2 regions of the Enterococcus spodopteracolus genome follow, and region 2 is predicted to be linked to the other one. Evidence: predicted binding sites of a transcription regulator. Region 2 holds the regulator's gene; the other holds the start of a gene.
The links. The regulator HrcA, encoded in region 2, represses chaperone genes, less so after heat shock. The targets are predictions, from matches to a motif close to TTAGCACTCNNNNNNNNNGAGTGCTAA.
Positions count from the first base shown of each region.

Region 1: a site for HrcA is predicted at 2,578-2,604, ahead of groES (co-chaperone GroES). Genes of this name have one in related genera too.

Region 1 is NZ_JARJHD010000001.1:154,788-171,193, forward strand. It holds gene P3R27_RS00705 (two-component system regulatory protein YycI) at 1-356, shown strand, start outside; gene walJ (exodeoxyribonuclease WalJ) at 411-1,220, shown strand; gene P3R27_RS00715 (CPBP family intramembrane glutamic endopeptidase) at 1,393-2,055, opposite strand; gene groES (co-chaperone GroES) at 2,640-2,924, shown strand; gene groL (chaperonin GroEL) at 2,961-4,586, shown strand; gene P3R27_RS00730 (PTS sugar transporter subunit IIC) at 4,916-6,322, shown strand; gene P3R27_RS00735 (hypothetical protein) at 6,395-6,667, shown strand; gene P3R27_RS00740 (LacI family DNA-binding transcriptional regulator) at 6,684-7,607, shown strand; gene P3R27_RS00745 (MerR family transcriptional regulator) at 7,777-8,529, opposite strand; gene P3R27_RS00750 (DUF1827 family protein) at 8,720-9,079, shown strand; gene P3R27_RS00755 (nicotinate phosphoribosyltransferase) at 9,546-11,018, shown strand; gene nadE (NAD(+) synthase) at 11,031-11,858, shown strand; gene P3R27_RS00765 (RidA family protein) at 12,127-12,465, opposite strand; gene P3R27_RS00770 (ArsR/SmtB family transcription factor) at 12,523-13,413, opposite strand; gene arfA (arabinosylfuranosidase ArfA) at 13,617-15,122, shown strand; gene P3R27_RS00780 (ABC transporter substrate-binding protein) at 15,136-16,406, shown strand, end outside.
Region 2 is NZ_JARJHD010000002.1:185,752-202,157, forward strand. It holds gene hemW (radical SAM family heme chaperone HemW) at 1-850, shown strand, start outside; gene hrcA (heat-inducible transcriptional repressor HrcA) at 1,083-2,126, shown strand; gene grpE (nucleotide exchange factor GrpE) at 2,206-2,754, shown strand; gene dnaK (molecular chaperone DnaK) at 2,810-4,639, shown strand; gene dnaJ (molecular chaperone DnaJ) at 4,993-6,159, shown strand; gene P3R27_RS03865 (HAD family hydrolase) at 6,187-6,885, opposite strand; gene P3R27_RS03870 (DeoR/GlpR family DNA-binding transcription regulator) at 6,896-7,672, opposite strand; gene lacG (6-phospho-beta-galactosidase) at 7,899-9,299, shown strand; gene P3R27_RS03880 (PTS sugar transporter subunit IIA) at 9,316-9,627, shown strand; gene P3R27_RS03885 (PTS lactose transporter subunit IIBC) at 9,646-11,328, shown strand; gene P3R27_RS03890 (glycosyl hydrolase 53 family protein) at 11,349-12,980, shown strand; gene P3R27_RS03895 (amino acid ABC transporter ATP-binding protein) at 13,040-13,777, opposite strand; gene P3R27_RS03900 (amino acid ABC transporter substrate-binding protein/permease) at 13,779-15,272, opposite strand; gene uvrB (excinuclease ABC subunit UvrB) at 15,567-16,406, shown strand, end outside.

The sequences.
Region 1 (16,406 bases), on a different contig from region 2:
ATACAGCTAAACTTATTTTCTCCCTCGAAAAAAAGGGGGATGAGTATCGCATTTTGAAGTATACTCAAACCCATTTAATGAATATTGAACAGTTGCGAGAAAAAACAGAATTGCATACGGAAGAAGAAGCTATTAATACATTGTATGTAAATAATAAAATCTCTCGAGGATCGAATATCCTTTGGCGTCAGCTGGCTTACTCTCGTATTTTGAAAGTACGAGAGAAAAATGTGTATGTACCGGTATGGTATGTCGCAATTGAAACGCCGGATAAGACCTATCAGATCGAAACAGTCAATGCATTTAGTAATACGATTATTACAAATAATTCGATCCCAAAGGTGGAAGATCATTAAAAAAGTAGGTATAATGAAAAAAGTTTACAAAGTAAGAAGGGAAGTAGTAGTAAAATGGCTGAAGGAAATACAGCTTTTAAAATCAGTATCCTTGCAAGTGGAAGTTCAGGAAACTCATTATATATCGAGAGTGACAAAAAGCGACTTCTGGTAGATGCGGGACTGAGTGGGAAAAAAATTACTTCCTTAATGGCACAAATCGGTCGGACGCCCGATCAATTAGACGGTATTCTTGTGACACATGAACATCGAGATCACATTCATGGGGTAGGTGTTTTGGCGCGTAAGTACCATTTAGATATCTATGCAAATGAAAAAACATGGGAAGCAATGACTCCGATGATCGGAAATGTCCCAATTGAACAAAAACATTTATTTCAGATGGGGAAAGTCCAAACATTTGGCGATTTAGATATCGAGAGTTTTGGTGTTTCTCATGATGCAGCTTCACCACAATTTTATCGTTTCCATAAAGAGAATCGTTCGTTTGTCATGCTGACGGATACAGGTTATTGTAGTGATCATATGCGAGGGATCATTGAAAATGCAGATGGGTACTTGATGGAAAGCAATCATGATCTAGAGATGTTGCGTATGGGGCCTTATCCTTGGAATTTGAAACAACGTATTTTAGGCGATCGTGGTCATTTATCGAATGAAGATGGTGCGTTAGTGATGACTGATGTAATTGGCGATCGTACAAAACGAATCTATTTAGGCCATTTAAGTAAAGAAAACAATATGAAAGAATTGGCCCATTTGACTATGGAAAATATTCTTAAGGAAAAAGATCTAGGTGTGGGATATGATTTCAATGTGTACGACACTGACCCGGATGCTGCAACAGAATTATTTTCAATTTGATCAATCAGTTGTGACGGAAGTGATCAGCTCATAGAAATAAGCGGTAAAGTCCGAAAATTTGAAGGAATTTTTGGGCTTTACCGCTTATTTCATAAGGAGTTACCTCCTGAATACTATTTATTTTATTATAGGGAGTGCCTGATGATGAAAGTCACAGGCTTTTTTTATTATATTACAGTAAACCTTGTTGCAATGCCAATTGTACAATGACAACTAGAGTGTTCATACCAATATGGGTGATCATTGGTGCCCAGATTCGCCCAGTGGATCGGTATAATAAACTAAAGAAAAATCCTAAAAAGAAGTAGACGAGTAAATGCCCATCATTGTGTGCTAATGCAAAGAGCAAGGAACTAACACTTGCACCTATCCAAAAGTTGGTATAGTGACCAACGATGCCAAGAATACTTCGACGAAATACAAATTCTTCCATGATTGGTCCGGCAATAGTTGTAGCAATAATAAAAGCAGGAGTATCTAAAATCAGTTGGATAATATTTTGCGTATTTTCAGATGGAGAGACTTCTCCAAAAAAGAAACTCTCGATCATAACCGCAATACTTTGTAAAATCAGAGCGATAAAGATACCAATGACGCCATATAAAATGATTTTTGAGCGAGAAGCAACTGGAACGTTTGCTTCGATTTCGAGCGGTTCTTTATGCTTGAGGTACAAGAACCACAGAATGATTGCACCTAAGATATACGTAACTGTTGTTGCATTGATCAAACCTGACGTTGAATTTACAAGTCCGACAGATGTCAGAAGTAAAGGCGAGACAAACACTAGTCCGTAACAAAAAATGCTAAAAAAGCTATATTTTTTTAATGACATATGAAACCTCCTTGAGCTAAGAGAAAAGCCAAGTATAACTTTCTTTCTTGCTCTAATAATATAGGAAAAGTAACCTTTCGTTGAACTTTAAGTGAAGAAACTTAGTAGCTTAATCAACTTCTGTGTTACTGAACATGATCCATTATTCATTATACCATATCAAGATGTTTCTCTCTGATCAGTTAGTATTGATCGGCATTTTTACGATCTAAATAAACGGTGTTCAAGAAGCAACACTTCAATAATAAGACAAAAAAATCCAAAATGAAAAAGCTATTTTTGATTTTTCTGTCTTATTACTCAGTGCTGAACGCTTCTTTCACAACCTAGATAAACTGTGTTCAAGAAGCTGACCTTCAACATTAAGCTAGAAAATCAAAAAATATGAGGAGCTATTTTCTGATTTTCCATCTTACTGCTCAGGTCAAAACGCTTCTTTCACAACCTTCTTTAAAAAATTTTTTTCTATGATTTAAAAAGCTTGCAAAAGAATAGGAGAATGAGTATTATTAAAAATGTAGGTTAGCACTCGATGTGATAGAGTGCTAATGGATTCAAAAAAAGAGTTATCGGAGGGATTTATCGTGTTAAAACCATTAGGTGATCGCGTCATCATTGAAGTCGCGCAAGAAGAAGAAAAAACTGTTGGAGGAATCGTTTTAGCTTCATCAGCGAAAGAGAAACCTCAAACTGGAACAGTTGTAGCAGTGGGTGAGGGACGTTTGCTAGAAAACGGCGAAAAAGTTCCTGCAGCTATTAAAGTAGGCGACCAAGTAATGTTTGAAAAATATGCCGGTACAGAAGTGAAATTTGAAGGAACAGAATATTTGATCGTCTCTGGAAAAGATATCATGGCGATTGTTGAGTAAGTACAAAACAAAAATAATTGATGAGGTGACGAAAAAATGGCAAAAGAATTGAAATTTGCAGAAGATGCACGTGCAGCAATGTTACGTGGTGTAGATAAATTAGCAGATACAGTAAAAGTGACATTAGGACCAAAAGGCCGTAATGTTGTTTTAGAAAAATCATATGGTTCTCCGTTGATCACAAATGACGGTGTGACGATTGCAAAAGAAATCGAATTAGAAGATCATTTTGAAAACATGGGTGCAAAATTAGTTTCAGAAGTTGCATCTAAAACAAATGATATTGCTGGAGACGGTACAACGACAGCGACTGTATTGACTCAAGCAATTGTCCGTGAAGGTTTGAAAAACGTCACAGCTGGTGCTAACCCACTAGGTATTCGTCGTGGGATCGAATTAGCCACTAAAACAGCAGTGGAAGAATTACACAACATCTCAACTGTTGTTGACTCAAAAGAGGCTATTGCACAAGTTGCGGCTGTTTCTTCTGGTTCAGAACAAGTGGGCCGTTTGATTGCGGATGCAATGGAAAAAGTCGGCAATGACGGTGTCATCACAATTGAAGAATCTAAAGGAATCGAAACAGAATTAGATGTCGTAGAAGGTATGCAATTTGACCGTGGTTACTTGTCACAATATATGGTAACAGACAACGACAAAATGGAAGCTGTTTTGGAAAATCCATACTTGTTGATCACTGACAAGAAAATTTCAAATATCCAAGATATCTTACCTTTATTAGAACAAATCTTACAACAATCACGTCCTTTATTGATCATTGCTGATGACGTGGATGGCGAAGCATTACCAACATTGGTATTGAATAAAATTCGTGGTACATTCAATGTTGTTGCTGTAAAAGCACCAGGTTTCGGCGACCGTCGTAAAGCAATGTTAGAAGATATTGCTGTCTTGACTGGTGGTACAGTGATTACAGATGACCTAGGATTAGAATTGAAAGATGCAACAATCGAAAACTTAGGAAATGCTTCAAAAGTAGTTGTGGATAAAGACAATACAACAATCGTTGAAGGTTCAGGCGATAAAACAGCTATTGATGCACGTGTTCAATTGATCAAAAACCAAATCGCTGAAACAACTTCAGACTTTGACCGTGAAAAATTACAAGAACGCTTAGCGAAACTTGCCGGCGGAGTAGCAGTCGTAAAAGTCGGAGCAGCAACTGAAACAGAATTAAAAGAATTGAAACTACGTATTGAAGATGCGTTGAACGCTACTCGTGCTGCTGTTGAAGAAGGCATGGTCTCTGGTGGTGGTACAGCATTAGTGAACGTGATCAATAAAGTAGCGATGATCGAAGCAGAAGGTGACGTAGCAACAGGTATCAAGATCGTTACTCGTGCATTAGAAGAACCAATTCGCCAAATTGCTGAAAATGCTGGTTATGAAGGATCAGTTATTGTTGATAAATTGAAAAATGTTGATTTAGGAACAGGATTCAATGCAGCAACTGGTGAATGGGTAAACATGGTGGAAGCCGGAATCGTTGACCCAACAAAAGTAACTCGTTCGGCATTACAAAATGCAGCATCTGTATCTGCATTACTATTAACAACTGAAGCAGTTGTGGCAGATAAACCAGAACCAGCAGCACCTGCTGCACCAGCTATGGATCCATCAATGATGGGCGGCATGATGTAATAACTCCAGAAGAACCTTGTTCAATCAAGGTTCTTCTTTTTTTGTCTTCTTAGAAAAAAAGCATAAATAGGGTAAAATCGAGTGTGTCGTAATGAGATTTTACATTCATATTGTAAATAAAAATGGGGCAAATCACTAAATTGACAAGCGAATCATCAAATTGTTGTATGATTCTTTCATCGATTTCATCTATGTTAGAAAATTTATTTCCTTTAACATTTCTTTTACTCTTTCGCTAGCGAAGTTCACAAAGTTATGCTATATTTGTGATATCATTATAATGTATGCGCATTCATAGTGATGGAAGATCGAATTGTAGGAGGATGAAAATGAATAAATTGATGGAATGGATGGAGAGATATATTTTGCCAGTTGCCACGAAGATTGGTTCAGAAAAGCATCTGGTTGCTTTACGTGATGCGTTTATTGGAACCATGCCGGCAACAATGGCTGGGGCAATAGCTGTGCTATTGAATGCGTTTATGCGTGATTTTCCTAACACGTATCTAGGTGAAGGGAATGCCATTACGACTTTCTTTACACCAGTAATTGGTGTCAATGGCTTGATTTGGAATGGGACGCTAGCGATTATGGCAGTCGTATTCGCATTGTCACTAGGGGCAAATTTGGCAAAGGCATATGAAGTGGATCCTGTATCAGGAAGTATTGTATCTTTAGTTGCATTTATTATTGGATTACCTGATGCTGCCACAGCTGTTCTGACGTTGCCAGAAAAATTGTCACAAGATGCGATGAACATGATCACTACAGCCGGTGGTGTGCTTGCTGATGGTGCTGATGGCGGACAGACCTTATATATGGGCGCATGGGGTTATTTCAACTTTGGGAAATACATGGGCGGTTCTGGTCTTTTTACAGCGATGATCTTTGGTTTTATTTCTGTTATCATTTTTGCATTATTGATGCGTAAAAAAATTATTATCAGAATGCCAGAATCAGTACCACCAGCAGTTGCACGTGCTTTTGCCGCAATCATTCCTGCAGTTGTTTCTTTATATGTTGTGGGAACGATCAATTATATCTTCCGACAAACAGCAGGGGTACCATTGATTGACTGGATTTCTGAAGCAATTCAAAAACCTTTGATGAATTTATCGCAAGGATATGGTGCAGTATTTATTATCGTGTTACTTGTTCATGTGCTTTGGTTCTTTGGATTACATGGAACAAACATCATGTCGCCAGTATTACAGACACTTTATGGTACAGCGATGGTCGAAAATACCAATGCTTTTCAAAATAATGAACCAATCCCCTTCAAATGGGTAGCAGGTTCCTTTGAAGCATTCGTATGGCCTGGTGGTGCCGGCGTAACGCTGGTATTGATCGTCATGATTTTATTTTTATCAAAACGTGCGGATTATAAAACAGTCGGCAAGCTAGGGATTGCTCCAGGTTTGTTCAATATCAATGAACCAGTGATGTTTGGTCTACCAGTCGTATTGAATCCATTGTTGATGATTCCATTCATCGTCGCACCACTTGTAACGGCAACCATCGCTTACTTTGCGACAATGGCTGGCCTTGTTCGCCCAGTGGTGGTAAATGTGATTTGGGTCATGCCGACGATTATCAGTGGCTTCTTAGCAACCGCAGGTGATTGGCGTGCCATTGTCTTGACGATCGTCAATCTCTTAGTTGCTGCTTTGATTTGGGCACCATTTATCTTGGCTGCAAACCGTTTAGATCCTAATCTAGGTGAACCAGAAGAATAAAAGAAGCAAACTCCTTGCTATGAGACGCGTTTCATACTGTATACTCAAAGCATAAATAAAGGAGGGCTTCTTATGAATACCTATATCAAAGCAACGCAAGGCACCAAGAATCAATGTTTTTACGCATTTGTTGAGTTTAAAGATTCCATGCTCGTGTTGTCTAGTTTTCAAGGCCTTAATCGATCGGTGATCAAAAAAATCAATTTAGCAGATATTTCTGGTTTGACCAAGGATGATTATTGGGGTGGTCAACGAATCAGTTTCTATGACCAAGGAACATTGTATCAATTTTTCGAATGTGGACCTGCTGTGGTAGACTATCTACAAGAAAATCTTTTTGTATAGGTGGCGAACAGTAGTCATGGCAAACATCCGAGATATAGCCAAACGAACAGGATACTCTGTTTCGACGGTCTCCCGTGTCATCAATCAACATCCTTATGTCGATGAAACGAAACGAGCAGAGATCTTGAAAGTGATCAAAGAATTGAATTATGTGCCGAATGCGAATGCCAGACAATTAAGTTCTGGAAAAACAAAAAATATTGGTGTCATTTTACCTTATACCAATCACCCATACTTTGATCAGTTACTCAGTGGAATTATTGAAGTTGCTTTTAGTGAAGGATACAAAGTGACGTTGTTACCAACGAACTATCAAATCAAACGGGAACAACAATATTTGGAAGAGTTTGCAGCGAAAGCTTTTGACGGATTGATCATTACCTCAAGAGCGAACCCCTTAGAGTTATTGCTTAAATATCAACGCTATGGCCCTATGGTCTTTTGTGAGAAAATCGAAGGTTTAGAGGTAACGAGTGTCTACATTGATCGCAAACAATCGATTACTGATGGTTTATTCTTTTTAAAAGATCAAGGAGTCAAACGTTTGGGTGTAACTTTAGGGAGAACTGGTCGATTGAGTTACAATTCGAAAATCACATTGACGTTGTGTAAAGAGATTTTTCCTGAATTTAATGAAGCTGATGTCTACTGGCAGTGTATTGATACCAAACATGGGAAATTGGCTGGGGAATTTTTTAAGGAACGAGGAATTGATGGTATTTTCACGAATTCAGATACGGTAGCAGCCGGCATTCTTCAAATTTATAGAGACGAAAAAATCCCAATCGTCGGTAGAGAAAATATGCTGATCAGTGAACTGTTAGATTTTTCGACGATCGACCATCACTTGAAACAATGTGGCGAGACCGCTTTTCGTTTGTTTTTGAATGACACAATCGAACAGGTAAAAATTCCGTATACGTTTATTCAACGTACGTAAAAGAAATCGGGCTAGAAGTGTATAGCTTCAAGAAATAAGACAGAATCCATGAAATTTGTTTCTCGAATTTTGAGGGATTCTGTCTTATTTTGAAGAGGTTACTTCTGCTACAGCCGTTTATTCGAATTTAAAGTGTATATAAAGATTGATTTTTTTGTCATAGACTTTTTTATGCATTTTCTTGAATGATTTCGTTCAATGCTTTAGCGGCACCTTTGCCACTACGAGAATCATAGTATTCAGTAAAACGTTCATCTGAGATATACAGCATACCTAATCCTTTGTGGGCTTCTGCTTGATACGTGGGCCAACTAAATAATAGCCATTTTTTATGTGCATCAAAAATTTCTTTTGCAAGTGCCTGATTTGATTGGTCAGACAGATAAGACGTTAAATTCGTTAGTAATTGTTGCTCAACATCTTGCATTTCTTGATATTTTTCTTGGGAAAGGTTTTGCCATTGTTCGTTCGCTTTATCAATCGTTTCTTTTCCGTATTTTTCACGGACCTCTGTGCCATAGTTTGCTTCATTTTCAGTTATTTTTTGTTTTTTAAATCCTTCAAATTTTTCTTGGTCAGTCATTTTTTTTCCTCCTTTGAATTGTGCTAATGTTTGTTGGACGGTTGCCAGGAGAATATCGATTTCTGCTCGTTTCTCTAGTAGTTTTCTCTGATGTTCGATGAGTGCATGTTGATGATCAAAGGTAGGATCATCTAATAATTCGCGAATTTGATTCAGTGGAAAATCTAAAGATCGATAAAATAAAATTTGTTGTAGACGATCGATTTCTTGAGAACCATAGATACGATAACCAGCTGAATTGATCCGTTTGGGTTTGAGTAAATCAATTTCATCATAAAAACGTAGTGTACGGCTACTTACACCTGAGAGCTGTGCCATTTTCTTAATTGTGTACTCCATTGTTTTTCCTCCTGACAAAACTAGCATACTCCTTGACGTAACGAGAAGGTCAAGTGAAAAATCATCTTTTTTATCTAATTGATTATATGTTATACTATTAATCGAAGAGAGGGAAATCAAATTGTTTTTCATCGTCTTTATGAAAGCGATTTATTTTGTTGAGTAAAAAAATTAAGAAAAGAGGAAAAGTATGAAACTGATTGAAACCCCGATTACGAGCAACTTGAATATCAAAACTTTTTATCCAAAAATCGTTGATTTCTTTTTTAGAAATTCTGCTATTCGATTTTATAAACTATTTTCTTTAGATCGTACACAGATTTTGTTGATCGATACTTATAATCAAGTCCAATTAGTGATGATCAATACAAAAAAGAAAATCACTAAACAGGAAATTGATTATGCAATCAAAAAAGTGTTGAAAACAGAACGATCAGCGGTCAATATCCATGTAGGTGTCAAGCAAGAATTAGAAGAAGCGGGTGTTCAGTTCAAACGCCCGAATAAGGATATCGTCATTGTAGAACAAACCCTTGCAACGATTGCATAACTCGATCAATACAGCAAGAAAGTTATGGATGATCCTAAATTGAACAAGCGTTAGGAAGTGAAGCGCCTAAATTCCAAGATAGTTTGATCTTTGGATTTAGGCGTTTTTTTATAACTTAGATAAACGGTGTTCAAAAAGCTGACCTTCAACATTAAGCTGAAAAATCAAAAAATATGAGGTGCTATTTTCTGATTTTCCATCTTACTGCTCAGGACAAAACGCTTCTTTTACAACCTAGATAAACGGTGTTCAAGAAGCAACACTTCAATAATAAGCTAAGAAAATCCAAAATAAGAAAGCCGTTTTTGATTTTCTTGTCTTATTACTCAATGCTGATCGCTTCTTTCACCACCTCTTATCTTATTTCTTTACTTTGTACAAAATAAAACAAGATTTCTTTTACTAGGGTATTTTTTTGTTATAATGGATAAGAAATGAAAATTGGCTAAGAGGAGCAATAAAAAAGATGACGACAACTTATTCAGATGACAGTTTGACGCTACATACGGATCTTTATCAGATCAACATGATGCAGACTTACTGGGAACTAGATAGAGCAGATAAACATGCAGTTTTTGAATGTTACTTCCGCGAGATGCCATTCAATCATGGTTATGCTGTTTTTGCAGGGTTAGAACGACTAGTGGATTATTTAGAAAATTTGACATTTACTGATACAGATATTGCGTATCTTCGCGAGATGGCTGTTTATCCGGAAGGCTTTTTGACATATTTACGTGAATTCAAATTCAAAGCGACTGTCCGTTCCGCTCGTGAAGGAGAACTTGTTTTTGCGAATGAGCCATTGATCCAAGTGGAAGGCCCATTAGCCCATTGTCAATTAGTAGAAACAGCCTTATTGAATATGGTGAACTTTCAAACGTTGATCGCGACGAAAGCGGCTCGTATCAAATCAGTGATCGGTGACGATCCATTATTGGAGTTTGGTACACGCCGTGCGCAAGAATTGGATGCTGCGGTTTGGGGTACTCGTGCTGCTTACATTGGTGGAGCAGATGCAACGAGTAATGTTCGTGCAGGGAAAATTTTCGGGATTCCAGCAAGCGGTACCCACGCTCATTCACTTGTTCAAAGTTATGGGAATGATTATGAAGCATTTATGGCGTATGCAAAGACACATAAAGATTGTGTTTTTCTAGTGGATACTTACGATACCTTGAAATCGGGTGTTCCTAGTGCGATCCGTGTGGCAAAAGAACTTGGCAACGAGATCAATTTCCAAGGCGTACGTATCGATAGTGGCGATATGGCATATATTTCGAAACGGGTCAGAGAACAATTAGATTCCGCTGGTTTTACAGAAGCGAAAATCTATGCTTCAAATGATTTAGATGAAGCGACGATTTTAAACTTAAAAATGCAAAAAGCAAAAATCGATGTTTGGGGCGTTGGGACAAAGTTGATCACCGCCTATGACCAACCGGCTTTAGGTGCAGTCTTCAAACTGGTATCCATCGAAAATGAACAAGGTGAAATGATCGATACGATCAAATTGTCTAGCAATGCAGAAAAAGTTACTACACCAGGTAAAAAACAAGTATGGCGTATCACTCGTAACTTTGATGGAAAATCAGAAGGCGATTATGTGACACTATGGAACGAAGATCCTCGACAAGAAGAAGAAATCTTCATGTTCCACCCGACCCATACCTTTATCAATAAAACCGTTCGTGATTTTACAGCTCGGCCAATTTTACAAGATATTTTTGTTGAAGGAACGAGAGTCTATGATTTACCGACATTAGAAGAAATCAAAGAGTATACTAGAGGAAACTTAGATTCTCTTTGGGAAGAATACAAACGTGATTTGAATCCACAAAAATATCCTGTGGATCTATCAACAGATTGCTGGAATCATAAGATGGCAATCATGGAACGCATGAAAAAAAACGTCACACAATTAACGAGTGAACTATAGGAGGAATGGAAGATGAATCATTTACAACAAGCAATCATCGAAGAATTAGGCGTGAAATCGGTCATCGATCCTCAAAATGAAATTCGTGTCAGTATCGATTTTATGAAAGAATATCTGAAGAAAAATCCCTTTCTAAAAACGTTAGTATTAGGGATCAGTGGAGGACAAGATTCCACTTTAGCTGGACGCTTAGCACAATTGGCAATGAAAGAAATGCGAGAAGAAACGAAAGATGACAGTTACCAATTTATCGCTGTGCGTTTGCCATATGGAGAACAGGCAGATGAAGAGGACGCCAAAGCTGCGTTGGACTTTATCCAACCAGATGTGCAATTACGTGTCAATATCAAACCAGCTGTTGATGCACAAACACAAGCATTGAGCGAAGCTGGTGTAGAAATCAGTGATTTCAATAAAGGGAACATCAAAGCACGTCAACGCATGATCACACAATATGCAGTTGCTGGACAACGTGCTGGAGCTGTGATCGGTACCGACCATGCGGCTGAAAACATTACTGGTTTTTTTACAAAATATGGTGATGGTGGAGCTGATATCTTGCCGTTGTTCCGTTTGAATAAACGCCAAGGCAAAGCACTATTGAAAGTCTTGAACGCACCAGAACATTTATACACAAAAATCCCAACAGCTGACCTAGAAGACGGTAAGCCAATGGTTGCGGATGAAGTCGCATTAGGCGTCACATATGATGAAATCGACGACTATTTGGAAGGAAAAGAAATTCCAGTGGATGCGCAACAAAAGATTGAACAGTGGTGGAATAAAACACAGCATAAACGTCATTTGCCAATTTCGATTTTTGATGATTTTTGGAAATAAATAAAGTGAAAAAACAATCAAATAAACCGTGAATCCTTTGTTGATCAAGGGATTCACGGTTTATTTTTGTTTGTATACATTTTTTGCTCTCCAGTGTATTTTTAAGGTGAAGATTTTTATTGCTTTGCTTCATTCTCATAGAAAAGAAGGTTTGAAAAACAAGTTGGCCACACTGGAAGAGTCAGTTTTGAAAGAAACAAAATAGGATCGTGTATACTTGATTGGCACTCTTTGACAGTCTGAAACAAATCGATGTTCCTTAAGAAAATCATTTGATAGCAACAATAGCATCTATTTCTACTTTGAATCTGGAATCAATCAATCCGGCTACTATTACTACTGTCATTGCCGGTTTATTTTCTCCATACAGTTTTATAAGTGTTGTCCTAAGGGATTCTAAAAAGGAAGTATCAGTTAAATAAACGTTCATTTTAACAATATTTTGGGTACTCGCTTCGTTATCCATAATGATGGAATTTATTTTTTCAACAACGATTTGTATTTGCTCATCGATACCATCGGGAATGTAAGCCTCTTTTTGAGGTTTCTGGCCGGAAATAAATAATAAAGGTGAATTTGTCATAACACTATTTGAATAGATAGCCATAAAATTACTCCTTTTCATTGATAATATTATTCAGTGTTGAACACTTTTCTCACAACCTTAACTATAATACACCTTCATCTTGATATCTTGGTCGTAGTTACCGAAGCCTTTGCCGAATAGGGTGCAGCCACCGACGTTTTTGGCGTCTTCTTTGACTTCGATCCGGAAGGTCCAGACGTCTTCGTTTCTTGGGATATCATTGATCGTGATTTCAGATAATGGTTCGCCGTTGATATTGGTCAAATGTTTAGTGATACGGATTGTTTTCAATAGTCCGTATTGGTTTAGATTATCTGGATACCAGTCTGGGGTATGTTTTCCGCGAATATCTGCGAAATCTCCAGGGCTTGTCCAGTTACCTAATTCTACACCGTTTAGGCTGAAAGTGATATCCGATGGCCAATTGTCGTTCGAAAAAGGAAACTCGGAAGACAGTTCAACGGACAATTCCAACATTTCTAAAGTATCTTCTTCGTTTAGGAAGTTTGGTGTTTGATATTCCACAAATCCACTTGTAAACCACAGAATCCGAGCATCCATTCGTCTTGGATCAGCAAAGTAACGTGGTTCATCGACTTTGCCGATAAAATCATGGATCGTTGCTAGACCGCATGTCGGCTCGATCGAATAGCGGGTATAATGACCGATAGGAATCGATGTTTCTTTCGTATCAAAGGCATTGAAGATTTTTTCTGGAAACGTGATGTTGATTTTATCGACACGTAAGCTGGAAATTTTTTTTTGACCTATTTTTTCTGATTTGATGATATTTGCTTCTTCAAGTTTTTTTACATGCATTGTTGTAATCGCACTACTGATACCGAGTGCTTGAGCAAGCTCTTTGATATTCATTTTGTTTTTTGAAAGTAACTGGATGATTTTTATCCTTGTTTTACTAGCTAAAGCTTCATAAACAGGTAATGATTCTTCATTGATTTGGAGTTGCATGATTTTTCACCTCTTATTTAGGTTTTTATTTAACTATATATTAACATAAATATTAATTTATAGGTTAATGCCATAAAAATAATATACATAATTAATGTTTATGTTAATTATAATGTAAAATTTTTTATATATTTAATAATATTATTATTGACAACGCTTTCAAAGAAAGATATGATTCATGTATAAATTAAAGGAGGGGACTTATGGAAGCTGTAATGTCAGTTAGTCGTGTGCAAAAGATAGGGGAAATCGATCGTCGTTTGTATGGCTCGTTTATTGAACATATGGGACGTGCAGTGTATGGAGGGATCTATCAACCGGATCATCCGACTGCAAATGATAAGGGATTTCGCCAAGACGTTATGGAGCTAGTCAAAGAATTATCGGTACCATTGATCCGTTACCCGGGTGGAAATTTTGTTTCTGGGTTCAATTGGGAAGATAGCGTGGGGCCTATAGCGGAGCGGCCGAAAAGATTAGACCTTGCTTGGCGATCTTTAGAAACAAATCAAGTGGGTGTACATGAATTTGCTGCGTGGTGTCAAGAAGCGGGCGCTGAGATCAATATGGCGGTCAATCTTGGAACACGTGGCTTAGATGCTGCAAGGAATTTAGTCGAATATTGCAATTATCCTAGTGGTACTTATTGGAGTGAGCAAAGAATAGCAAATGGACAAACCGAACCTTTTGCAATCAAGACGTGGTGTTTAGGCAATGAAATGGATGGTCCTTGGCAAATCGGTCATAAAACGGCAGAAGAGTACGGACGGCTGGCAGAAGAAACGGCGAAAGCAATGAAACTTGTCGATGATTCGATCGAAGTAGTTCTATGTGGAAGTTCGAATAGCCAAATGCTGACATTCGGCGAGTGGGAATTGACTGTATTGGATCAAGCCTATGAACAAATCGATTATCTTTCATTGCATCAGTATTATGGCAATCAAACAAATGATTTGAAAAATTATTTAGCTCGTTCAGTCGATATGGATCAGTTCATCGCTGGTGTTGTTGCGATGTGTGATGCAATCAAGGCGAAAAAACACAGCAAGAAACAAATCAATCTATCTTTTGATGAATGGAATATTTGGTATCATTCGACAGAACATGATCAGACAGTCAAGCCATGGCAAGTTGCCCCACCTTTATTAGAAGATCACTATAATTTTGAGGATGCTTTAGTATTGGGCTGTTTGTTGATCACTTTGTTAAAACATTCTGATCGAGTAAAAATTGCTTGTCTGGCGCAGCTAGTCAACGTGATTGCTCCGATCATGACAGAAGAAGACGGTGAAGCATGGCGTCAAACAATCTATTATCCATTTATGCAAGTCGCGACTTTAGGACAAGGTATTGCTTTACGACCTGAAATCACTGTCGATACGTATGCAACGAGTGAATTTGATACAGTCCCATATTTAGAAAGCATTGCGGTGCTCAATGAAGAAAAAAATGAGTTGGTGATTTTTGCAGTGAATCGTGGAGAAGAAGAGATGAGTTTAGATCTACAATTTTCTGACTTAAAGATTGAGGAAATCATCGAGTTTTCAGAGATGTCCGGCTATGAAATCAAAGCGGTCAATCGAGCAGGAAATGAGCAAATCAAACCTGTGTCTTCCAAAGCCTACGAACAGAAAGAAAATCAGTTGAATTGCAAATTGAAACCGTTATCTTGGAATGTGATCCGTACAAGCTTGACCCCGAACAAATAAGGAGGAGATAGAGATGCGAGGAAAAAAATTGATTATTGGTTCATTGTTGTTAGCTGCGACTGGAATATTAGGTGCTTGTGGCGGTGGTGCTTCTTCTCAAAGTAAAAATGACGGAGAAGTCACACTCTCTTTTTGGAATGGGTTTACAGCTTCTGACGGGGAAATCTTACAGGAGATCGTCAACGATTTTAATAAGAATAATGACAAAAACATCACGATTGAGATGGATGTGATGACATGGGCTAATTTGAATGAAAAATTACCAACGGCAATTTCTTCGAGAAAAGCGCCAGATTTTGTTGCACTGAACTATGCTGATTTTGCTCAATATGTGGAGAATGGGGCTGTGCAGCCTGTAGATGATTTCTGGGAATATGATGGTGTGGATAAAGGAGATTTCAAAGATACTGCGGTAGATCTAGGAATGGTGGATGATCAGCAATACTTTATTCCGATGCAAGTACAAGGGATGTATATGTATTGGAACAAAGAATTATTCAAACAAGCTGGCTTGGCTGAAACAACACCACCAACTACTTGGACAGAATTAACAGAGATGGCTCCGCAACTGACCGATAGTAGTAAAAATGTCTCAGGTTTTGTCTTCAATAAAGACGGTACTGCGCCACTTTATAACTGGATGAAGGCAAATGGAGGAAAACTTGTCAGCGATGACTATACAAAATCTGAGTTCGCTTCACCAGAAAATCTTGAAACACTAACAGCCATCCAAAAAATGATCCATGTCGATAAAGCAGGACCAGAATCGATCTCAGGAGCAGAGATGGATAACTTGATGAACGCTGGACAATTATCGATCATCATCAACGGACCGTGGTTGAATAACGGCTTGAAAGCAAACGAAATCGATTATGGTGTAACGACATTACCGCAAGCAAGTGCGAACGGTGAAAAAACAGCGATTTTAGATGGTGTTGGTTATGCAATCCCAGCAAGTACAGATAGTGACAAAAAAGAGGCAATCTATGAATTCCTAAAATACTGGAACACAAGTGAAATCGGTAAAAAATGGAGTATTGAAAATGGCTTTCCTGCCTATTTATCATCAGTTGCAGAAGATGAAGAAGTGAAGAATGATCCTATCGTATCGGAACTATCAAAACAAATGGAATATGCTGAACCTTATCTACCAGGATTCACGAAAATCGCAGCAATCAATAATGACATCATCAATCCATTGATCGAAAAATTGTTAGCTGGTGAAGATCCAGAGCAACTCATGAATGATGCAGATGATCAGATCAATGATCTACTGAAGGAATA
Region 2 (16,406 bases):
GGAAAAGCTACAAGTAATGAAAAATTATGGAGTTAATCGTTTATCGATGGGGGTCCAGACCTTTGATAATCGCTTATTAAAGAAAATTGGTCGAAAACATACGGCGGAAGATGTCTATGAAACGATGAGATTTTTAGAGGCGGAAAATTTTTCAAATGTCAGCATTGATTTGATCTATGCGTTACCTGGGCAGACGTTAGAAGGCTATCTTGATACTTTGGAGCGGGCATTAGTCTTAGACTTACCTCATTATTCTCTTTATTCATTGATTTTAGAGAATAAAACGATGTTCATGAATTGGGTTCGACAAGGACGGTTGCAGTTGCCAGATCAAGAGACAGAGACACGGATGTTTGAAGAAACGATTGCGGGGATGGAAAAACATCAACGTCATCAATATGAGATCAGTAACTTTGGTTTAGCTGGTCATGAATCGCAACACAATTTGATGTATTGGAATAATGATCACTATTTTGGTTTTGGCGCGGGGGCAAGTGGCTATCTGGATCATACGCGATATCGAAATAAAGGTCCAATCCAACATTATTTGCGTCCGTTACGTGAAGGTGAGCTACCGGTATTAGAACGTGAAGAGTTATCTCGTAAGAATCAAATCGAGGAAGAGATGTTTCTTGGTTTAAGAAAAAAGGTGGGCATTGAGAAGCAACACTTTTTACAGCGTTATGGTCAATCGATTGAAACGTTGTATCAATCTGTCCTTGATGAGTTGGTATCAGAAGAGTTGTTAGTGAATGAAGAAGACCGAGTATATTTGACACAAAAAGGAACTTTTTTGGGAAATAATGTCTTCGAACGTTTTTTATTAGATAAAGACTTGGTAAACGACTGAATGATTGTTTAAGTTTTTTATAACAACGGAATAAAAAACGATTTTAAACAATTTTTTTATGAGCAAATGCTTGATATGACAGTATTTTAAGCAAGTTGACAACTGATTAGCACTCTCGATGTCAGAGTGCTAAAAAATTGGGTTCTTTTCCTTGACACTTTTTAGTCTTCTTGCTATATTTATAAGTGGGTTAGCACTTAGGAGTTAAGAGTGCTAATGAGAGGTGAGAAAGATGTTAACACAGCGACAAAGTGATATTTTACGTCTGATCATCCAAAACTATACGAGTAGTGGGGTGCCCGTTGGTTCCAAAACGTTAATGGCGGAAGGAGTCGAGGCAAGTCCAGCGACGATCCGTAATGATATGAAAGCTTTAGAGGATGAAGGTCTACTTTTAAAGACACATTCTTCTTCTGGACGTATACCGTCTGCGCTAGGTTATCGTTATTATGTGGATCATCTGTTACGACCTGCTCGTGTAGCAAATGATGATTTGCACCAAATTCGACAGTCTTTAAACAAGGAATTCCATGAAATCAACGAAATCATCAAACAATCAGCTGAGATTTTATCTGAGTTGACTAGTTACACTACTTTTTCGTTAGGACCCGAGATTAAAGATCGCCGTTTGACCGGTTTTCGCATCGTGCCATTGAATAGTCGTCAGGTCATTGCGATCGTGGTGACTGATAATGGGAACGTTGAAAGTCAAGTTTTTACTCTTCCTGAAAACTTAGGTAGTCAGGACTTAGAAAAAATGGTTCGGATTGTCAATGACCGTTTGGTAGGAGATCCGTTAGTGACTGTATACAACAAATTACGCACGGAGATCCCGATGATCTTGCATAAATATTTTCAAACAACGGAAGGGATGTCAAATCTCTTTGATACGTTATTGAGTCATGCGTTTGAAGATAAAGTTTATGTGAGTGGCCAAATGAACTTATTGGATTATGAACCGTTGCAAGATGTGGATCAGTTCAAGTCAATGTTTTCATTTATGACAGATTCCTATGAACTGACACAGATGATCGTACCGATGGACAGTAAGATACATATCAAAATCGGTTCGGAAATAGGCAATGACCTATTGCAAAATATGAGTATGATCCAAGCGAGTTATGAAATCGTCGGCCATGGACGTGGAACCATCGCATTGCTAGGACCAACTAGTATGCCATATTCCAAAATGTTAGGCCTTGTCGATGTCTATCGAAAAGAATTGGCGCACAAACTCGCTGATTATTATCGCACACTTGACCGCTCGGATTTTTGAACAATCACAAAAGTGACTGATCGTTTTTTCGATTTGAGCGATCAAGCATCTGACTGAATAATGAAAGGAAGACTGCATCATGAAAGAAAACCATGAAGAATTAGATCAGGAATTGAATGATACGCAGCTAGATCCAGAAACGGAAGAAGTAGAAGTTTCAGAAGTGGAAGAAGAAGCAAATGAACTTGCAAATCTCCAAGCTGAATTTGATGAAATGGAAGACAAGTTTTTGCGTGCGAGAGCAGAAATCGCTAATATGGCAAATCGTGGTAAAAACGAAAGAGAGCAATTGCAAAAATATCGTTCACAGGATTTAGCCAAAAAATTATTACCTTCGATCGACAACTTGGAACGTGCTTTAGCAACAGAAGTATCTGATGAGCAAGGTGCAAGTTTGAAAAAAGGTGTCGAGATGGTTCTTGAAAGTTTGAAACATGCATTGAAGGAAGAGGGAATCGAAAAAATTCCTGCAAAAGGTGAACCTTTTGATCCGACATTGCATCAAGCAGTTCAGACCGTACCAGCAACAGACGAATTACCTGCTGATACGATCGTTGAAGTGTTACAAGAAGGCTATAAATTACATGACCGCGTATTGAGACCGACAATGGTTATCGTTGCGCAATAAAGTCATGATGGAATAGAAACAAACAACTTAGTAATAAGATAAGGAGACGTTGATTATGAGTAAAATTATCGGAATTGACTTAGGTACAACAAACTCAGCAGTAGCTGTATTAGAAGGAAATGAAGCAAAAATCATTGCAAATCCAGAAGGAAATCGTACAACACCTTCTGTTGTGTCATTTAAAAATGGTGAAATCCAAGTAGGGGAAGTAGCAAAACGTCAAGCAGTGACAAACCCTAATACGATTTCTTCCATCAAACGCCATATTGGTGAAGCTGGTTATAAAGTGGATGTTGAAGGTAAATCATATACACCACAAGAAATCTCTGCAATGATCTTACAATACATCAAAGGATTCGCAGAAGATTATTTAGGCGAAAAAGTAGAAAAAGCAGTTATCACTGTTCCTGCATACTTCAACGACGCACAACGTCAAGCAACTAAAGATGCTGGTAAGATTGCAGGTTTAGAAGTAGAGCGTATCGTCAATGAACCGACTGCGGCAGCGTTAGCTTATGGTTTAGACAAAACAGATCGCGATGAAAAAATCTTAGTATTTGACCTTGGTGGTGGTACATTCGACGTATCGATCCTTGAATTAGGCGATGGCGTATTCGACGTATTATCTACTGCTGGAGACAACCATTTAGGTGGAGATGACTTTGATAACAAAATCATTGATCATATGGTTGCTGAATTCAAAAAAGAAAATGGCATTGACTTAGGTCAAGATAAAATGGCTTTACAACGTTTGAAAGACGCTGCTGAAAAAGCGAAAAAAGACCTTTCAGGTGTTTCAAGCACTCAAATCAGCTTGCCATTTATCACAGCTGGCGATGCTGGTCCATTGCACTTAGAAATGACTTTGACTCGTGCAAAATTTGATGAATTGACAGCTGACTTAGTGGAACGTACGAAAGTTCCTGTACGTCAAGCATTGAAAGATGCTGGTTTGTCACAATCAGAAATCGATGAAGTGATTTTAGTCGGCGGTTCAACTCGTATTCCTGCGGTTGTTGAAGCTGTAAGAAAAGAAACAGGAAAAGAACCAAACAAATCAGTAAACCCTGATGAAGTTGTAGCGATGGGTGCAGCAATCCAAGGTGGCGTGATCACTGGTGATGTAAAAGACGTTGTTTTACTAGATGTAACTCCATTATCATTAGGTATCGAAACGATGGGCGGCGTATTTACAAAATTGATCGATCGTAATACAACAATTCCAACAAGTAAATCACAAGTATTCTCAACAGCTGCGGATAACCAACCTGCGGTAGATATCCATGTATTGCAAGGGGAACGTCCAATGGCTGCGGACAATAAAACATTAGGTCGCTTCCAATTGACAGATATTCCAGCTGCACCACGCGGTATCCCTCAAATCGAAGTAACATTTGATATTGATAAAAATGGTATCGTAAATGTATCTGCAAAAGATCTAGGTACACAAAAAGAACAAAAAATCACGATCAAATCTTCTTCAGGTCTAACAGACGAAGAAATCGAACGTATGGTGAAAGATGCTGAATCTAATGCTGAAGCAGATAAAGCACGTAAAGAAGAAGTTGATCTACGTAACGATGTCGATGCGTTGCTATTCTCTGTTGATAAAACCTTGAAAGAATTAGAAGGTAAAGTTGACGAAGAAGAAGTGAAAAAAGCTGAGGCAGCTCGTGACGAGTTGAAAGCTGCAGTAGAAGCAAACAACATCGAAGAAATGAAAACAAAACGTGATGCGTTGAACGAAATCGTGCAAAACTTGACAGTTAAATTATATGAACAAGCGGCACAACAACAAGCTCAAGAAAATCCTGAAGCTGCCCAAGGCGGAGCGGATGATGTCGTAGATGCTGATTTTGAAGAAGTCGATGACGACAAAAAATAATCAGTTCATTTAGTTTCATTTAAAGAGATCAAGTCCCGCTTAGAATAAGCCGAAGAATTCGAAAATAGCTTCTCATATTTTCGCGATTCTTCGGCTTATTTCCGAGGGAATAATTTTGTAACAGTCTATTTATGCAGTTTAGAAGCATCACTAGTGTAAAGGAACAAGTCATCAATTGTGATTTTTCTTTGGATCAAGAAGAGAAATGTTTTCTTTTCTTCGTGCCATATAAATCAATGATCGATTTTTTCTTCTTTAGTCGATACTTCGAATTTTCCGGTTTTTGTTTCGATCAAAGTGTGATATGATAACAAACGACGTGGAAATGAAGAGAACCAATAGGAGGAAAGCCTATGGCAACAAAACGTGATTATTATGAAGTCTTGGGGCTGTCAAAAGGAGCTTCAGAAGACGAAATAAAAAAAGCTTATCGAAAGTTATCAAAAAAATACCATCCAGATATCAATAAAGAGCCTGATGCTGATGAAAAATTCAAAGAAGTTTCCGAGGCTTATGAGATTTTAAGTGATCCACAAAAACGTGCGGCTTACGATCAATACGGACATGCTGGAACTGATCCTAATTATGGCGCAGGTGGCGGCGGCTTTGGTGGCTTTGGCGGCTTCTCTGGTGGTGGAGCTGGCTTTGGTGGGTTTGAAGATATTTTTGATTCGTTTTTTGGCGGTGGTGGAAGATCTGTTGATCCAAATGCCCCTCGTCAAGGATCAGATCTACAATATACGGTCAATTTATCCTTCGAAGAAGCAATCTTTGGGGTAGAAAAAGAAATCAAATACAATCGTGAAGAAATTTGTCACACGTGTAGCGGAAATGGTGCAAAACCAGGAACACAACCGACGACTTGTCATAAATGTCATGGTTCTGGAACGATCAATGTGGAACGTCAAACACCACTTGGTCGTGTGATGAGTCGCCAAACTTGTGATGTGTGTCGGGGAACTGGGAAAGAAATCAAAGAACCATGTCCAACTTGTCATGGCTCTGGTCATGAGAAGAAAGCACATACGGTCAAAGTGAATGTACCAGCCGGTGTGGAAGAAGGACAACAAATGCGATTAGCGGGACAAGGTGAAGCAGGTGAGAATGGTGGTCCTTTCGGAGATCTATATGTAGTCTTCCGAGTAGAAGAAAGTGATATCTTCGATCGTGATGGCTCAGAGATCTATTATGAGTTACCATTAAGCTTCGTGCAAGCAGCGCTAGGCGATGAAGTACAAGTGCCAACTGTTCATGGGGATGTCAAATTGAAAATCCCTGCTGGTACGCAAACGGGAACGAACTTCCGTTTACGTGGCAAAGGAGCGCCGCGTTTACGTGGTGGTTCAACAGGGGATCAACATGTACGTGTGAAATTGATTACTCCTAAAAACCTCAATGAGGAACAGCGTGAAGCTTTACGTGCGTTTGCTAAAGCAGGTGGCATGCATGTTCAAGAGCAACAAGAAGATGGTTTTTTTGATAAAGTAAAAGATGCGTTTGGCGGAAAAAAACGTAAATAAATACAAAAAAGATAGACGATCATACGTCTATCTTTTTTTTGATGAAGTTGCAGTGGAGAAGAAATTGAGATAGAAATCATCAAAATTTTCTATCACACCATCTTTTCTTAGTTCTTGATTGGAGAATAACTGGCGATTTTTTTTAAATGGATCAATGGCGATGATCGTACCGATATTTGCACGTTTGGCTGCTAAAAGTCCAGAATAAGCATCTTCAATGACCAAGCAATCTTTTGGTTTAAGTGCCAATTTTTGGGCAGCTTTGATAAAGATATCAGGTTGTGGTTTACCTGGAAAAGTATTATCATCGTAAACGACTTGATCAAATTCAAACCATCGTGCTAAATCGAAAATCTCGAAATAAAATTCAACGTTAGCTTTGACTGTCGCTGTAGCGATCGTGATCGGGATATTCTCCTCTTTCAATATATCCAAAGTACCGATCAATCCCTGCGTAAGCACTAAATCATCTGGTTTTTCTAAGCAAAGTTTGCGATAATATGCTTCTTTCTCGTTTGATAGTTTCTCGACTTCTTCCTTGGATAAAGTAGGTGAGATAAAATAATTCAATATCTCACTATTGGTACGTCCATGGATATTTTTAACAATGTCTTCATAAGAGAGCTCTTTTTTAGAATAATGATGGATCATTTGAACCCAAGCCGCTTCATGTAAATGGGAGTCTTGGAACATCGTCCCGTTAAAATCAAAAATAATTCCTTTCATACGTTCACTCCTAAAGTTCATTTTCTAGCGATTCCGCTAATTTTATTTGGACATATTGCGAATAATGATCTTTCACATGTGATTTGATGTGTGGATCAGTAATCAATAAATCAAAATCATGTAATTGATAAAAGATATAAAAGTCATCGCGATTAAATTTTTGGTGGTCCACTAATAAGTATTTATTTTTCGAATGGTTCAGTGCAATTTGTTGGGCTTCACCTTCTTCAGTACTATAGGTTGAGATTGCTTCATTATGCACACCGTTAGCGCTGATAAAAGATTTGGTGAACTTCAGTTTTCTGAGGTTATCGTTGGTGATAGGGCCGACAAATGCACCGGTGTTTTTTCGAAAATCGCCACCGATCAACAAAATTTCGGGAACTTCTGCTTGGGCTAACACTTCAAAAACCGCGTAATTATTCGTAATGATCCGCAGTTTTCTGTGGATCAAGTGAGAAGCTAATAACTCGATCGTCGTTCCTGGGCCCAAAAAGACTGTATCGCCTTCATTGATCAACTGTGCAGCAGTTGCTGCAATCTGTTGCTTTTCTTTGATTTGCATGACTGATTTTTCTGTATGTGATAATTCTTGGTCGAGGGTATAGGTGAGACTTTGGGCCCCGCCATGGATACGCAATAATTTTCCTGATTTTTCTAACTCATCCAAATCTCGACGAACGGTCATATCAGAGACATTCAATTGTTCGATGATCTCACTGACCGTTAAAATCCCTTTTTTATTGACCATCTCACTAATTGTTAGTAAGCGCTCTCTTTTTAACATCTAATCACTCCCAATTCACAAATAATCTACCATAGAATAGAATAGAGGTCAACATAAACAAACATATGCAAACAAAAATAATCAAAATAAACAAACAATTACCACTTTTATTTCAAATAAATACAATTTATTGATTGAATTTGTTTGTTTTTGTTGACAAATGTTTTGAATGCGATTACAATTCGTGTTGTTATATAAATTAGTAGACAAGAAGGTAGGGGAAGAGATGTTGAAATTACCAGAAGATTTTATTTTTGGCGGAGCAACAGCGGCATACCAAGTAGAAGGTGCAACAAAAGAAGGCGGAAAAGGTGAAGTTGCTTGGGACGAGTTTTTAGAGAAACAAGGAAGATTCAGTCCTGATCCGGCAAGTGATTTCTATCATCAATATGAAAGAGATATTGAATTATGTGAGAAGTTTGGTGTGAATGGGTTACGTTTATCCATTGCGTGGAGTCGTATTTTTCCTGATGGAACTGGAAAAGTGAATGAAGAGGGTGTGGCATTTTACCATAAAGTCTTTGCAGCTTGTGAGAAACATGGCGTACTTCCTTTTGTGACGCTCCATCATTTTGATACCCCAAAAGTTTTATTTGATCAGGGTGATTTTTTAAATAGAGACAATATAGAAGCGTTTGTTGCATATGCAAAATTTTGCTTTGATGAATTTAAAGAAGTACGTTACTGGAGTACCTTCAACGAGATTTATCCAGTGGCAACGAATCAATATTTATTAGGGATTTTCCCACCAGGAATCACCTATGATTTCACAAAAATCATTGCTTGTTTGCATAACATGATGTATGCGCACGCAAGGGTGGTGAACTTGTTCAAAGACAAGGGATATGTCGGTGAAATTGGTGTGGTTCATTCTTTAGAGACGAAATATCCTGCATCGGATGCTTTGGAAGATCAACATGCAGCATTCTTAGATGATGCGTTATCGATCCGTTTTCTATTAGATGCCACTTACTTAGGATATTACTCTGATGAAACATTGTCAGCGCTTGCTGAGATTTGTGAAGCGAACGGCGCAAGTTATGAGTTTCCTGAAGAGGATCTGGTCGAAATGAAGCGTGCCTCACACCGTAATGATTACTTAGGGATCAATCATTATCAATGCCACTTTGTCAAAGCGTATCATGGAGAGAATGTGATCCATCATAATGGGACGGGGGATAAAGGAACTTCTGTTTATAAAGTAAAAGGAATTGGGGAACGGATCTATAAAGAAGGAATCCCTAGAACGGATTGGGACTGGTTGATCTATCCAGAAGGGTTATATGATCTATTGTTACGTATCAAGGAAGATTATCCCCACTACAATAAAATCTACATCACTGAAAATGGGATGGGATTCAAAGATCAGTTCGATGATGGTGTGATCATGGACCAACCACGGATCGAATATTTGAAAGTTTATTTAGAATCATTGAGCCAAGCTATATCTGCAGGAGTTACCGTGAAAGGCTATTTTCTATGGTCGTTAATGGATTTGTTCTCTTGGTCAAATGGTTACAATAAACGATACGGGCTCTTCTATGTCGATTTCGAAACACAAAAACGTTACCCTAAAGAGTCCGCCTATTGGTACAAATTCGTCAGTGAAACAAAAACAATCATTTAAGTAGGAGGAATGGAAGATGAATAAAGAAGAATTGCAAATGTTAGGTTTTGAGATTGTGGCTTATTCAGGGGATGCACGTAGTACGTTACTCACATTATTAAGAGAGGTACGTCAAGGGAAATTTGATCGTGTGGAAGAAGCTTTGAAGGATGCAGATGAGAATTTGACATTAGCCCATAATTCACAAACAAAGATCTTAGCAGAAGAAGCTTCAGGAAAAGATATGGACATGGGATTTATTTTTATCCATGGACAAGATCACTTGATGACTACTTTATTGCTAAGAGATTTGATCCAAGATTTCATTGAGTTATATAAAAACAAATAATCACTAGGAGTGAAAAGCATGAATGGGATCATCAAGCAAATTGAAAAAGGCAAACCGATCTTTGAAAAAATCTCACGTAATATATATTTAGGTGCGGTCAGAGATGGATTCTTGACGGCTATGCCTGCAATTTTATTTTCAAGTATCTTTATTTTGATTGCGGCAGTTCCTGAGATTTTTGGTTTTCAATGGGCAGAAGGAGTGTCGACCTGGTTATGGAAAATCTACAATTATTCGATGGGTGTCGTGGGCATATTAGTTTCTACAACTACTGCCCGTTGTTTAGCCGAATCGATGAATCGGAGAATGCCGAAAAATAAAATCATCAATACCACATCAGTGATGCTTGCTTCTTTAGTTAGTTTCTTATTGCTGAGTGTCTCACCGATTGAAGGTGGTTTTTCAACGGAATATATGGGGACGAAAGGATTACTTGCTTCGTTCATCGCTGCATTTATTACTGTAAACATTTATAAGTTTTGTGTACGAAAAGATATTACGATCAAGATGCCAAAAGAAGTACCAGGAACAATTTCTCAAACGTTCCGCGATATTTTTCCATTTTCATTTTCAGTCTTTGCCGCCGTCTTGGTCGACTTAGCTGCACGTAGTCTTTTTGGTATCTCTTTTGCAGAAGCCATCATCACTTTATTACAACCATTATTTACAGCAGCAGATGGCTATTTGGGGATAGCCGTGATCTGGGGTGCTATGGCATTTTTCTGGTTTGTTGGTGTGCATGGCCCATCGATTGTTGAACCAGCGATTGCAGCGATCATTTATGCGAATGTCGAAACCAATTTACAACTGTTTAATTCTGGGGAACAAGCTTCACATGTATTGACTGTTGGTTTAGGAAATTTTGTCGGAACGATGGGTGGAACAGGTGCGACTTTAGTCGTTCCGTTTATCTTTTTGCTGTTTGCAAAATCAAAACAGTTAAAAGCCGTTGGTAAAGCTTCAGTTATTCCAGTCAGTTTTGCAGTGAATGAGCCACTATTGTTTGCGGCACCGATGATTTTGAATCCGTATTTCTTTGTTCCGTTTTTATTGACGCCGATTGTAAACGTTTGCTTGTTCAAGTTTTTTGTTGATGTTTTTGGAATGAATAGTTTCATGTATGTCTTACCTTGGGCAACGCCAGCGCCGATTGGATTAGTCTTGGGAACCGGTATGGGGATTCTGGCGTTTGTCTTAGCCGCAGTCTTGATTCTCGTGGATTTTGCAATTTATTTCCCATTTTGTAAAGCGTATGATGCGACGCTAGTTGAACAAGAAGCACGACAAGCAGAACAAGTAGCAATGCAAGAAAGCGAAACAAAAGTGACTGTGACGATTCCGGGGAATGGAGTATTGGCAACAGAAGCGAGTTCTTTGGTCGATTCAGGAAAAGAAATCAATGTATTAGTTTTATGTGCGGGTGCAGGTACAAGTGCTATGCTTGCAAATGCCTTAAAAGAAGGAGCAAAAGAATTTGATGCACCAATCAGTGCTTTAGCAGGTGCTTATGGTTCTCATTACGAGATGATGGAAGACTTTGATATGATCGTCTTGGCGCCGCAAGTCCAATCTTACTATGAGGATATCAAAGAAGACACAGATCGTTTAGGGATTAAATTGGTTGCGACAAAAGGTGCAGAATACATTGGTTTGACAAGAGATCCTGAGAAAGCTGTTCGATTTGTTTTAGATCAATTTTAAATCAAAGGAGAGGTCGTTAAATGAACAAAGTAAAAGGTTGGCGAGTGTTGTTTGTCGGATTATTTGTTTCATTAGTCAGTGTAGTATTAGGCACAAAGCAAGTGGAGGCAAAGGAATTGATACGAGGAGCAGATATCTCGATATTAGCAGATATGGAAAAATCTGGTGCAGGATATTACGAAAATGGTGTGAAAAAAGATGCATTACAGATTCTAAAGAACAATGGCGTCAACTATGTTCGTTTGCGATTATGGCAAAATCCTTATGATGATCAAGGAAATTCATATGGTGCAGGCACGAATGATTTGAAAACAACGATTGCTTTGGCCAAACGTGCGAAAAACCTAGGATTGAAAGTATTACTTGATTTTCATTATAGTGATTTCTGGGTGGACCCTGGCAAACAAAACCTACCGAAAGCATGGGAAAACTATAGCTTTGAGCAACTTGTTGCAGCCTTATACGGTTATACGAAAAGTGTATTGACAGAAATGAAAAACAATGGCGTATATCCTGATATGGTCCAGATAGGCAATGAATTGAACAGTGGCATGCTTTGGCCTCATGGGAAATCATGGGGGGAAGGTGGTGGCGAGTTTGATCGATTAGCCACTTTCTTGAAGTCTGGGATTCGAGGAGTAAAAGAAACGCAACCAGTCGACACACCCATCATGCTACATTTAGCTGATGGTGGAGATACAGATGTATTTACTTGGTGGTTTGATGAGATGACAAAACGTGGGGTAGATTACGATTTGATCGGCCTGTCCTATTATCCTTATTGGCATGGCTCAATGAATGCCTTGCAAACGACAATGAACACGATCAGTGCCAGATATGATAAAGAAGTCAATGTAGTAGAAACTGCGTATGGACACACAACTGCCAATGCGGATAGTATGCCCAATGCTTTTGGACCTGAACAGGAAATTGCAGGAGGATATTCGGCAACACCAGCAGGGCAAAAAGAATATTTGAATGATTTGGTGACCCGTATCCAAACCGTGCCAAATGAGAAAGGGAACGGATTTTTCTACTGGGAACCTTTATGGTATAACGGCAATGTTTCTTGGGCAACAGCTGCTGGAATGAACTATCTGGGCGTACAATCTCAAACAGGAAATGAGTGGGACAACCAAGCGATGTTTGATTTCAATGGGCAAGCACTTCCCAGCTTAAAGGCGTTTCAAGAAGCAGGTAGACAGCAAAATCTTCTGAAAAATCCTAGTTTTGAAAATGACGGTTTCACGAATTCACCGACCAATTGGTCGGTGTGGCGAGGCAATGGTGCAGCAATCGATACATTGAAAACTGAAACTGGTGGGTTTTCCGGAACGTATAAAGCAACCTTTTGGGATGATCAAGCGTATCAAATGTCGATATATCAAACGGTTAATGGGTTAAGTAAGGGAACCTACACATTAACTGCTTATACCATGGCAGGTGGCGATTTGACCACTAGCCAAATGTATGTCAAAAATCATGGTGGGAAAGAGCTGAAGGCTTCGATCACTAAAAGTGGAGAGTGGATGAAGCTAACGATCAAAGATATCCCGGTTACTTCCGGCACGAGTGAGATTGGCATTTATGTTGATGCGAAAGCGCAAGGATGGGTATCGGTGGATCATGTAACATTCGTTAAAAATCAATAATAAAAAGCCCCTAAGGACGCTTGGTTTTCCAGACGTTCTTAGGGACTTTCTTTAGTCGATCAGATATCTAATACTTTATCCAAGAAATCTTTCGTTCGCTCATTTTGCGGATTTTCAAAGATTTGTTGTGGTGTGCCATCTTCAAGGAAGTTGCCGCCATCAATAAACATGACACGGTTAGCGACTTCTTTAGCAAAGCCCATTTCATGTGTCACGATGACCATAGTCATTCCTTGTTTCGCTAATTTTTTCATGACATTTAATACATCGCCGACCATTTCTGGGTCCAAGGCTGAAGTAGGTTCATCAAAGAGCATGATATCGGGATTCATAGCTAATGCACGAGCGATAGCAACCCGTTGTTTTTGTCCACCAGATAAGTTATCTGGGTACATATCTTTTTTGTCTTCTAAGCCAACTGTTTCTAACAATTTGATTGCTTTTTTCTCTGCTTCCTCACGAGAGAGTTTCTTTAGATCCATCGGTGCTAAAACGATGTTTTCCAACACAGAAAGATGTGGGAAAAGATTGAAATGCTGGAATACCATGCCAATATGTTGTCTTACTAAGTTGATATCTGTGTTTTTATCCATCAAATGAGCACCATCAATGATGATATCACCGGATGTTGGATCTTCTAAACGGTTCAAACAACGTAAAAAAGTACTTTTACCTGAACCAGAAGGTCCGATCACACAAACAACATCGCCTTCATTGATCGACACGTTGATGTCGTTCAAGACAGTGTTATCTCCATATTTTTTTACAAGATGTTCGACTAAGATTTTTTCTGTCATCTTATTTCACCTTCTTTTCTAAAACTTTCGCAAATTTTGTCAATGCAGTGATCAAGATCAAGTACATTACTGCGATGATCAAGTAAACATACGTACTTTGAGTGGTCCGAGCAACGATGATTCGTCCTGTTTGTAGCAACTCGACCACACCAATCGCTGAAATGATCGTCGTATCTTTCAATGAAATCACGAATTGGTTGACAAACGATGGGATCATGATTTTAAATGCTTGTGGTAAAATGATTTTTTGCATCGTACGGTTATAAGACAGACCTAAACTTCGTGAAGCTTCCATTTGTCCTGTAGGAACAGCATTGATCCCGCCGCGTACGATTTCGGCAATATAGGCACTCGCGTTCAAGGTCAATGTGATGATCCCTGCAATAAAGTCAGGAATCGTAAAGCCGATGATATTTGGTAGACCGAAAAAGATGAAGAAAGCAAGTACCATCATCGGGATTCCGCGAATGATATCTACATAGATGCTTGCAATTGTTCGTAAGGCGCGGATCGGTGCAACACTGAAAAGACCGAAGATCACGCCGATAACTAAAGCTAGTGCAAATGAAATCAAGGTTAATAGGATCGTTTGCCATAAGCCTTTCAATAACGCTTTGTAATTGTTTTGGATCAAGCCGGTCAATGTCGATTCATCAACAGCTGGTGCTGCTGCACTTTCGTCTGTAGAGATGTATTGATTGATGATCTCGTCATATTGACCTGTTCGTTTTAATTCTTTTAATCCTTCGTTGAACATTTGTAATAATTCAGGATTTTCTCCTTTTTTCACTGCGAAACCATAAGAGCCGCCAGTTTCTCGTTCGATCGGCGTTTCTAATTCCTGACCATTTTTGATCGCATAACCGATTACTGGATAGTCATCCATCATTGCGTCAATTGCTCCGACTCTCAAACTATCATATAGCTGATCTGCAGCATCGAAATATTTGATTTCGTAGCCGTATTTTTCTTGGTTAGCAACCAAGAAATCTGCACTTTCGGTACCGACTTTCGCCCCGACTGTTTTTCCATCTAAGTCTTCATAAGATTTGATCGAAGTATTGCCTTTTTTGACTGCGATTTGGATACCACTTTGGAAATAAGGGTCTGAAAAATCAAACGTTTTTTTACGTTCATCTGTAATCGTCATCCCCGCGATCATTCCATCTGCTTGTCCAGATTCCAATGCTTGTAACGCAGCAGAGAAACCACGGAAGTCCATGCGGATATTGAAACCATGCATTTCTGAGATAGCTTCCATTAAGCTGACATCGATCCCCACATATTCGCCATCCGCATTTTGATACTCGAATGGAGCGAAGGCCGAATCACTTGCAATCACATAAACGTCTTTTTTAGGTTTTATTTTTTGCATCGTCTCGCTAGTTGCTGTAGTCGATTGCGTCTCATCAGCTTGCACAGGCGTGTGCAGAGCGAATGTAACAAGTCCTGTCATTATGAAAAGGAATGTCTGTAACATGTTTCTTTTTTTCATAAATAACCTCCTATATAAATTTCGATAATTTCCAATATTTAACTATTATAGGCGAAAAGATATTCCTAACACAAGATTCCAAGAAAAAATAATTTAAAAAAGTAGCGGTTTATTACATGCCGTGTAATAAAATGTTACATGTGATAAAAGAAAGAGATGACCTATAAGATCTGAAACTTTCAATTGGCGAAAGTATGTTCGCCGTGATATAATAGGAGAACAAGGAATGCCTTTGCTTTCCTTTTCTTTTTTTGATGAAATGAGAGAAGGAATGAACGAAAAGGAGGACGAACAATGATTGAAAGAGATACCTCCCGTCATTTTGAGTTGGTGTCAAAATACCAACCAGCCGGCGATCAACCAGAAGCAATCAAGCAGTTGGTCGAAGGTGTAAATGAGGGTAAAAAAGCGCAGATTTTATTAGGTGCGACTGGAACAGGGAAAACCTATACGATATCTAATTTGATCGAAAAAGTAAATAAACCAACTTTGATCATTGCACATAATAAGACACTAGCTGGCCAATTATATGGGGAATTCAAAGAGTTCTTTCCGAATAATGCGGTCGAATATTTTGTTTCTTACTATGATTATTATCAACCAGAAGCCTATGTACCTTCAAGTGATACGTACATTGAAAAAGATTCAAGTGTCAACGATGAAATCGATAAATTGCGTCATTCCGCCACGAGTTCATTGTTAGAACGAAATGACGTGATTGTGATTGCTTCGGTTTCTTGTATTTTCGGATTAGGTTCACCATTCGAATATCAAAAACAAGTCGTGTCGATCAGACAAGGTGCGGAGATAGACCGTAATCAATTGATTCGAGATCTAGTCAGCATCCAATTTGAGCGAAACGATATTGATTTTCAGCGCGGTCGTTTTCGAGTGCGTGGTGATGTCGTGGAGATCTTTCCAGCTTCACGTGATGAGCGAGCATTACGCGTTGAATTTTTTGGCGATGAAGTCGAAAGAATCCGTGAAGTGAATGCGTTGACAGGTGAAGTATTAGGCGAAACAGAGCACGTCGCTATTTTCCCAGCCACTCACTTTGTGACCGATGACGATCATATGGAACATGCGGTCGCAAATATCAAAGCAGAACTGGAACAACGCTTGACTGTGTTACGT